Regions from separate parts of the Kluyvera huaxiensis genome, predicted to be linked through region 2. Evidence: predicted binding sites of a transcription regulator. Region 2 holds the regulator's gene; each other region holds the start of a gene.
The links. Region 2 encodes CRP, which controls carbon source genes, mostly activating them, when cyclic AMP is high. Its sites were predicted from a motif close to ATGTGANNNNNNTCACAT; they were not measured.

Region 1: the regulator CRP is predicted to act here: its motif matches at 1,589-1,606, upstream of ldtB (L,D-transpeptidase).
Region 3: the regulator CRP is predicted to act here: its motif matches at 1,254-1,271, upstream of azuC (stress response protein AzuC).

What each region holds. Positions count from the first base shown of each region.
Region 1 is NZ_JBEFLV010000003.1:180,536-183,820, forward strand. It holds gene ABOC97_RS04820 (GntR family transcriptional regulator) at 1-524, shown strand, start outside; gene ldtB (L,D-transpeptidase) at 572-1,492, opposite strand; gene ABOC97_RS04830 (ABC-F family ATPase) at 1,709-3,285, shown strand, end outside.
Region 2 is NZ_JBEFLV010000023.1:48,800-52,084, forward strand. It holds gene ABOC97_RS19970 (YccS/YhfK family putative transporter) at 1-1,538, opposite strand, end outside; gene crp (cAMP-activated global transcriptional regulator CRP) at 1,593-2,225, opposite strand; gene ABOC97_RS19980 (OsmC family protein) at 2,529-2,933, shown strand; gene ABOC97_RS19985 (phosphoribulokinase) at 2,945-3,285, opposite strand, start outside.
Region 3 is NZ_JBEFLV010000012.1:65,063-68,347, forward strand. It holds gene ABOC97_RS13850 (MFS transporter) at 1-1,143, opposite strand, end outside; gene azuC (stress response protein AzuC) at 1,353-1,442, shown strand; gene ABOC97_RS13860 (DUF2766 family protein) at 1,524-1,775, shown strand; gene ABOC97_RS13865 (non-heme ferritin-like protein) at 1,845-2,348, opposite strand; gene ABOC97_RS13870 (DJ-1/PfpI family protein) at 2,980-3,285, shown strand, end outside.

The DNA.
Region 1 (3,285 bases), on a different contig from region 2:
CTTTTGTGCGCAAAAATTTCCTCCAGCTTTCGCAGTGGGATGTGCCAGGCAGTGATTATTCTGGCGCCACGGAAACCTGGGGGTACCTGGGAACGGTTGAAAGCCAGGTGGTGCGCTTTGAGCTACGTTTTCCAACCGAGAAAGAGCAGGCTTCATTGCTGATTAACGCCGATGCGCCGGTCTACGATTTTGTCCGCCTGCGTTTGCTTAACGGCGAACCTCTGTCGTTGGATATCACGGTGATGCCGGTATCGCTGGTGCCAGGGCTGAGTAAGGCGCATCTGGAAAGCTCGGTGTTTCGCTACGTGCAGGACAATCTCGGGCTTAAAATGATGGGCTCCTACCGCGTCGTTCGGGCGATAAAGCCGGATGAACTGGACCAGCAGCATCTGAGCTGCGAGCCGAGCGATCCAATTCTGGAAGTGGAGCAGGTTATCTATCTGGACGACGGGACGCCGCTGGAGTACGCGCACTGCCACTATCGTTACGATCATGGCGGCATTGTGATTGTGAATAACAGCTAAAAAAAATGGCGGGTGATTAACCCGCCATTTTCTATTTTGAAGCCGACTTAGTTCAGACGAACCGGCATCCCGGAACGGTTTTTAACCGCCTGGTCAACGATGCTCTGGTCAACGTCAGACTGGCCAGTCACTTTCTGTACCGCCTGGGTCAGTGCGATTGGCACAATTTCACCACCTTCGAACTGCGCTTCCGTGGTAGACAGCGGGTTGTGAACTTCAATGAAGCGGCTGCCATCTGGCTCGGTGGTCGCTTTCACTGGCTCATCAATAAACTGGACGCGGGTGCCAACCGGCACGTTCTGGAACAGGAACTTGATGTCTTCGTTACGCAGACGCACACAGCCGTGGCTTACACGCAGGCCGATACCGAAGTTGGCGTTGGTGCCGTGGATAGCGTACAGACGGCCGATATACAGCGCGTACAGCCCCATAGGGTTATCCGGGCCGGCGGGAACAACGGCTGGCAGCGGGTTGCCTGCGGCGATATATTCCGCGTGCATTTTCGCCGTTGGCGTCCAGGTTGGACCGGCTTTCTTACGTTCTACCTTGGTCGTCCAGTTGATTGGCGTATCTTTGCCCAACTGGCCGATACCGATTGGCAGCAAGATAACGGTGTTAGTGCCTTTCGGGTAGTAGTACAGACGCATTTCTGCGCTGTTAATGACAATACCTTCATGCACGGTATCCGGCAGGATCAGCTGCTGAGGAATATTCAGCACGGTGCCGCCTTTTGGCAGGTAGGTATCCACGCCAGGGTTTGCTTCCAGCATGTTGGACAAACCCATCTGATACTGGGCCGCGAAGTATTCCAGCGGTTGCTTATTGTTGTCAGGAATGGTGATGACCTGGTTCTGACCGACAATGCGGCTGCCGTTGGTCGGCAGCGGATACGTTACCGCAGATGCCGAATTACAGAAGCCCACGACAGCAAGCGCCGCAGCGAAAATCGTTTTTAATTTCATGTTCATGTGTGCGAGGTATCAGTGCCTTACGGCGGTTGTTTAGGAATTTACCCTGTTAGTAGGAGCGCATTATATGTGCATTCTGTGCCGCATGGAATTCGGATGTGTACTAAATCACATTTTTTTCACTTCAGTTACAGTTTAGCGTCTTGCGATGGCGGGCGCTTTTTATTCGGAATTGTGGCACAATAGGCGGTTTGTCACATTCTTCAGGATACTCCCGTGTTAGTTACCAGCAACGTCACCATGCAGTTTGGCAGTAAGCCGCTGTTCGAAAATATCTCCGTCAAATTTGGCGGCGGCAACCGTTACGGCCTGATTGGCGCTAACGGGAGCGGCAAATCCACCTTTATGAAAATCCTTGGCGGCGACTTAGAACCGACGCTGGGCAACGTTTCCCTCGATCCGAACGAACGCATCGGTAAGCTGCGCCAGGATCAGTTCGCCTTCGAAACCTTCACCGTGCTCGATACGGTGATCATGGGCCACGGCGAGCTGTGGGAAGTGAAGCAAGAGCGCGACCGTATTTATGGTCTGGCTGAAATGAGCGAAGAAGATGGCTACAAAGTGGCCGACCTCGAAGTGCTTTACGGCGAGATGGACGGTTACTCCGCGGAATCCCGTGCAGGTGAACTGCTGCTGGGCGTGGGGATTCCGGTTGAGCAGCATTACGGTCTGATGAGCGAAGTCGCACCGGGCTGGAAACTGCGTGTGCTGTTGGCGCAGGCGCTGTTCTCTAACCCAGATATCCTGCTGCTCGATGAACCAACGAACAACCTGGACATCGATACCATTCGCTGGCTGGAGCAGACGCTCAACGATCGCGATAGCACCATGATTATCATCTCGCACGACCGTCACTTCCTGAACATGGTGTGTACCCACATGGCGGATCTGGACTACGGCGAACTGCGCGTGTACCCGGGTAACTACGACGAATACATGACCGCGGCGACCCAGGCGCGTGAACGTCTGCTGGCTGATAACGCTAAGAAAAAGGCGCAGATTGCTGACCTGCAATCCTTCGTTAGCCGCTTTAGCGCCAACGCCTCTAAATCTCGTCAGGCCACCTCCCGTGCTCGTCAGATTGATAAAATCAAGCTGGACGAAGTGAAAGCCTCCAGCCGCCAGAACCCGTTCATCCGCTTCGAGCAGGATAAGAAACTGTTCCGTAACGCGCTGGCGGTGGAAGAGCTCAGCAAAGGTTTTGATAACGGCCCGCTGTTTAAAGATTTCAATCTGCTGCTGGAAGTTGGCGAGAAGATTGCCATCCTGGGTGCCAACGGCGTGGGTAAATCCACCATGCTGAAGACGCTGGTTGGCGAACTGACCCCGGATCATGGCACCGTGAAATGGTCCGAGAACGCGCAGATTGGTTACTATGCGCAGGATCACGCAGAAGATTTCGATAACGACCTGAGCGTATTCGACTGGATGAGCCAGTGGAAACAGGAAGGTGATGACGAGCAGGTGGTCCGTGGCTTCCTGGGGCGTCTGTTATTCAGCCAGGACGATATCAAAAAACCGGCGAAAGTACTGTCCGGTGGTGAGAAGGGTCGTATGCTGTTCGGTAAGCTGATGATGCAAAAACCGAACATCCTGGTGATGGATGAACCTACCAACCACCTGGATATGGAATCCATCGAATCACTGAACATGGCGCTGGAAATGTATCAGGGCACCCTGATCTTCGTTTCTCACGACCGTGAGTTCGTCAGCTCGCTGGCGACCCGCGTGATTGAAATTACGCCTGAGCGCGTGGTGGACTTCACCGGTAACTACGAAGATTACCTGCGTAC
Region 2 (3,285 bases):
AGCTGGCCGCTTTGCCACTGGGGCCACAGCCAGAGCATGCCGCCGAAGGCAATCAGGCAGCCGATGATGGTGTCGATAAAGCGGGCAACGATAAATTGCTCGCCGTTGAGCGTTAGTATTTGCAGCGTGTATACCGCGGTGACGGTGAACCCGACCGTCGCCCAGCCGTAGTTGCGGCGAATAATCAGATAGCTGCCAAGCGTGATAAGCAGCATCCCGGAGAGTGCCAGCCCCTGCGGCGTATGGAAGTGCAGGGCGAAGGCGGCGATCACCAGGCCTGCCAGGGTTCCCGCCGCTCGGTGGAAGATACGTACCCGAGTTGCCCCATAGCCGTTTTGCGTCACCAGCAGTACCGTCATCAGGATCCAGTACGGCTTGGGTAAATGCAGGGCTGTGCCCATCAGGCTGGCAATACTCAGCATCACGCTTAGCCGCGCGGCGTTACGCAGCGCCGGGGATTTCAGCGACAGATAGCTTTTCAGCGCCGGGAAAAATGGCAGTCGGCGCTCTTTGTCAGCCATCAGATTGCGTGGATACAGCGGGCGCTGCGCGCGCAGCACTTTGGCGATGCGGCTAAAGTGCCAGGCGCAGAATTGGCCAACGGGGTTATCCGGGTGCTGGTGGGCAATTTTTTCCAGCGCGCCAATCTGCTTTTCCATCGTGAAGCGGCTGGGGTAGCGATGGTAGAGAATATCGTCTGCCAGTACGCGCAGGCGGGCGGCGACGGTCTGGGCGTTCCAGCGGATCACGGCTTCGGCGTGGCTACGTTCAACCAGTTTTTGCACCTCTTCCGGTTGATGCAGGCTAACGGAAATGTGCTCTTGTAAATCCAGCCCAACCTGAAACGCCCGCAGCAGACGCTTGTAATCGTTGTGCTGATTGGCCGCCAGCATATGCAGCTGCTGGTAGCACTGGGAGATTAAATCCACCACCTTCTGCTGACGGTTTAACAGCGGGGGCAGCGCGGTGCTGGGATCGGTATGCTGGGTCAACAGGCTGTACTTTGCTTCACAATAGTCGGCAAGTTGACGATAGAGCAGACTTAGCGATTCGCGCAGCGGCTGTTCCCGCCACATCCAGAACCACCACCAGTTGAATAAACCGAACCACAGTGTACCCAGAGCGTAGAGCAGCAACGGCTGCCAGATAGGCATATTGCCGGCGAGGCTGAGGGTGAAAATAGAGGCAATAAGCGATGCCGGCAGCAGACGCCCGTGCAGCGCGCTGATCTCCGCCGTCACGCCGAGAATCAGCGCAAGCCCGGTCAGTATTAACGGCAGCGGGATTTCATGCTCCAACAGCAACTGTACGGCAAGACTGCATCCGGCAAACAGGCAGCCACCGATAGTCAGACGTTTAAAAAAACGTTTATGCGGTGTATCAAGACCGGCGATATTGCAGCAGGCGGGAACCAGTGAAAACAGGAGGCCTTGCTGAAGGTGGCCGAGAATCAGGCCGATGGCAACCGGCAAACATAACACCAGCGTTTGCCGCAGTGCATAGTTGACTTCCGGATGGTAAATCAGCCTGCGCCACATAAGGGGATAAGTAAAAACGGCATATTGTTTAGACAATATGCCGTTTTAGCGGGATCAGCGGGTACCGTAAACGACAATGGTCTTGCCGTGTGCGGAGATCAGGTTTTGATCTTCCAGCATTTTCAGAATACGGCCCACGGTTTCGCGGGAACAACCGACGATCTGACCGATTTCCTGACGGGTAATCTTGATCTGCATACCGTCTGGGTGGGTCATGGCGTCAGGCTGTTTGGCCAGATTCAGCAGAGTCTGAGCGATACGCCCGGTCACATCCAGGAATGCCAGGTTACCCACTTTTTCAGAAGTAATCTGCAGACGACGTGCCATTTGCGAAGACAGGCGCATCAGGATGTCTGGGTTAACCTGAATCAGCTGACGGAATTTTTTATAAGAGATTTCAGCAACTTCACAAGCGGTTTTTGCTCTTACCCATGCGCTGCGTTCCTGGCCTTCTTCAAACAGGCCTAACTCACCGATGAAATCGCCCTGGTTGAGGTAAGAGAGGATCATCTCTTTGCCTTCTTCATCCTTGATGAGTACAGCCACTGAGCCTTTTACGATGTAATACAGCGTCTCTGCCTTTTCACCCTGGTGAATCAGCGTGCTCTTCGATGGGTACTTATGAATATGGCAATGAGACAAGAACCATTCGAGAGTCGGGTCTGTTTGCGGTTTGCCAAGCACCATGCGCGGTTATCCTCTGTTATAAGCTCTTCCCAGCGGCAAAACCTTGCAGCCACTGGTTGCAATAGTATCCTTCCCGTTACCTGGGAAGTCGGCTGTCGAATAGCGCCGCAGCCTGTAATGTGATGTCCTCTGCATACATGCAGTACGTTTATGTATTACCGTAGCATCCCGACTGTTTTAGCATAGCTTTAGCCGCGTGTCTCCTGGTGTCTCGCTTCAGCATGACGGGGATCGCCTTCCGTTGCGAGAATTGTTATGTGCGCGTAATCTGAGAAGAAAATTGCAACCTGGGAGTTAAAAATTATGCAAGCACGTGTGAAATGGGTTGAGGGGTTAACCTTCCTCGGTGAGTCTGCTTCAGGACACCAAATTCTGATGGACGGCAATTCTGGTGATAAAGCGCCAAGCCCTATGGAAGTGGTGCTGATGGCCGCGGGTGGCTGTAGCGCCATTGACGTGGTTTCTATTTTGCAAAAAGGTCGCTACAACGTGACCGACTGTGAAGTGAAGCTGACTTCCGAACGCCGTGAAGAGGCTCCGCGCCTGTTTACCCATATCAATCTGCACTTCATCGTGACTGGCAAAGAGCTCAAAGACGCGGCGGTATCGCGTGCGGTCGATCTCTCTGCCGAGAAGTACTGCTCCGTGGCGCTGATGCTGGAGAAAGCGGTCAATATCACCCACTCTTACGAAGTTATCGAGGGGTAATCCCCTCGACGTTAATTTCGACCTTCCATCAGACGCTGCACCAGCGGCGTCATGATGAGTTCCATCGCCAGCACCATCTTCCCGCCGGGCACCACCAGCGTGTTCATATGTGAGATGAATGACCCCTGCAGCATGGCTAATAGCCATGGGTAATCGATCCCTTCCAGATTGCGGAAATGAATCACCACAAAACTCTCATCAAGCGACGGAATACTTTTCGCGGCGAACGGGTTTGAGGTGTCTACCGTGGGTACGCGCTGGAAGTTGATATGGGTGCGAGAAAACTGCGGCGTAATGAAGTTGATGTAATCTTCCATTGAGCGCACGACGGAGTCCATCACCGCCTCGCGGG
Region 3 (3,285 bases), on a different contig from region 2:
GCTCACCCCGGTAAACTGGATAGAGCGGAATACGCCGCCCAGATACAATATCAGCATAATGGCCCACACCGGCGTCTGTGGCGTCAGGAAGGCACAGGCAACAAGTGCCAGCACATTGAGTGCACCGTTAAGCAACAGCAGACGACGAAAACCGAGCCAACGTATCAGCGGCGTGGTGGCGGGTTTTATCGTCAAATTGCCGACGAAGACCGCCAGTACCAGCAGCCCGGAATGGAATGGGTCCATGCCAAACCCAATCTGGAAGAGCAGCGGTAGCAGGAAGGGGACGGCACTGATCGATGCACGGAAGAGTGAACCGCCGTACATTGTCACCCGGAAGGTAGGGACCTGCAGGGCGTCCATGCGGATCATTGGTGACGGACTACGGCGGAAATGGCGTAGCGCATAATAGAAGGTCGCACCGCCAAGCAACAGCAGCGCAACAACCAGACCTGCCTGCATTTTCTCAGCGCCAAGCAGTTCCATGGCGTAGACCAGACTGACCATCGAAACCGAGGTGGCCAAAAAGCCGGGCAGATCGAAAGGACGACGTTCGTCTTCGCGGATATTTGGAATAATTCGCAGCGCCAGAATGATGGCAATAATTCCCAGCGGGACGTTAATAAAGAAGATCCAACGCCAGTCGGCCACGCTGGTGATAAATCCCCCCAGCGGTGGCCCAATAATCGGGGCGATGAGCGCCGGCCAGGTAAGCGTGGCAATGGCGGTAATTAGCAGATGCTTAGGCGTGGTTCGCAGTACGGCGAGGCGACCAACTGGCACCATAAGTGCACCGCCAACGCCCTGAAGGATACGCATGGCGACAAAGCTGTCGGCGCTGGTGGCGAGCCCGCAAAACACCGAAGAGAGCGTAAAAATAGCCAGCGCGAGGCTGAAGATGGTGCGGGCGCCGAAGCGGTCGGCTATCCAGCCGCTGGCAGGGATCAATACTGCGAGGGTGATCAGGTAGGCGCTGATGCCGATATTCAGATCGACAGCTTCGACGCCGAAGGTCTTCGCCATGTCTGGCAAGGCGGTGGCAATCACCGTCCCATCAAGGAACTCCATAAAGAATGCACCGGCCACAAGCAGCGCCGCAGGGGATACCCCGCGACTCGCCTGGGCCTGGAGAGGCTCACTCATTTTTCTTACCCTATCAAAAAAATACGTAATATTTATAAGTTTTGTAGAGGCTGTAAGTGGTAGATTTCTATAGCAAAATTATCATAAATATAACAATCGCAAAGAAATCGATGTGATTTTCATCACAAATAGGTTGATTTATGTGATGTGTGTCATATTATGTGCCCATAGACAGTAACACCTGCATAACAAAAAACTGGAGTGTCACTATGAAACAGCGCATGCGTAAAATCCTCAAAAGCATGTTTGAAAACTACTGCAAAACTTTCAAAGACGTACCGCCTGGCGCTATGTTCTGATAAAAAAAACCTGCCACGGCAGGTTTTTTTATCTTCTGCAAAAGTAGGTTACTATTACGCTCCGCAAAATAGGAGCAAAAAATGTCCCAGAACCTCACCCCTGACGATGAACTGGTTTCCGATGTGGTTGCCTGTCAGCTCGTTATCAAGCAGATCCTCGACGTTATTGACGTGATCGCTCCGGTTGAAGTGCGCGATAAGATGGCATCACAACTGAAATCGATTAATTTCGCCACCCATCCGGCTGGTGCCGATCCGGTGACGCAGCGGGCGATTCAAAAAGCGATTGCTCTGATTGAGCTGAAGTTTACGCCGCAGGAAGCCGCGCACTAGTCGGTAGGCAGTCTTCAGTATCCTGAAGACTGAACGGTAAGGGCGCTCAAAACGCCCTTGCTGGGTAAATTAATGCTGCTGGTGGGTCATCACGTTCAGCAGGTGCTGGTCAGTTTGCTGGATACACAGACCGGCTTTACGCGCGCTACGGACTTCATCCAGAATCGTCTTCAGTAAGATACCATCCTGTTCCTGCTCTTCTTCCAGCGCGTTCAGGAAGCTCAGGGTACTATCGTCTTGAAGCACTTTCGCTTCCTGGGCGAGTTCCGACAGCGTTGATGTGCGTTGTTCATGATCTTCGATGGTTTTGATGAAAAGATCTTCAAGGGTTGCGCATTTATCTTCGCGGGCAACAAAGGCTTTTACCACCGGATAGGCGCCGGATTTCTTCATGTAATCGAACACACGCATCATTTGCGTTACGCTGGACTGTGCTTGAGCACGTAGAAACGTCGCCGTTCCGTTCAGCCGATGTTCTGAGCACCACTCGCTCAAACGCAAATAATGATTAGATGCATAAAACTCAAGATTCATCTGAGCATTAAGCTTTTGAACCATTCCCAAAACTGCCATATAAATGTCCTTATTACTGGGTAGGAACGATACGCGTGATATCGCATAGTTCTTAATAGCCGCTAACCATGCGCTATTTCCGCGTTTGAGTGTGACTACATATTATCTGCAGTCCTCATGCATGACCGAAATATAGAGTAACTCCGGCTCTAAAAAGAATACTCTTTGAGCGAATGTAAGAAAACTCTTATAGGCCGCTTTTTACGTTTCGTTACAACAGATATTGAAATTGGCTTATTATTCAGTATTTAATATTAATATCGACATAAATAATAGCAATTATAACTGTTCATTATCGCATCCATAAATTTTGTTAATGTATTGGATTGATATTACATCATGTGCACTGAAAAATGTGATCTGTGTCGATAATAATCATTCGACAAACCTATTTGATAGATGTGTTTAGTAATGTTTGATATGAATGATACATTAACAATAATAATTTTAATTTATGTATCGTGTTTTTTTATGAATCAGTAAAATATTGCAGTGACGTTAAATTTGTTTTAGATCATTTTTGATTGCGGCAGGCAAGAGGATTATGTTCACGCTATTTTAGCATGTGCAAAGTTCCCTCCGTTTTGTCATCCTGGGGGGACTATATTGATATGAATTTACAGGAGTTAAAATGAAACAGGTTGCAGTATTGCTAGCCCCTGGTTTTGAGGAAGGGGAAGCGATTGTCACTATCGATATTCTGCGCCGTCTGCATATCGGTGTCGAACTGGTTTCGTGCGCGGAATCTCGTGCGGTTGTGAGCTATCACGACATTCCGATGGTGGCGGACGCAACGCTGGCAGAACGTCTCGATACTCTGTACGACGCGATTGTGCTGCCGGGTGGCCCACAGGGAAGCGTCAATCTGGCGGCAAATCCTGATGTTATTAAATTTGTTGCGGCGCATGATGCGGCCAATAAACTTATTTGCCCAATC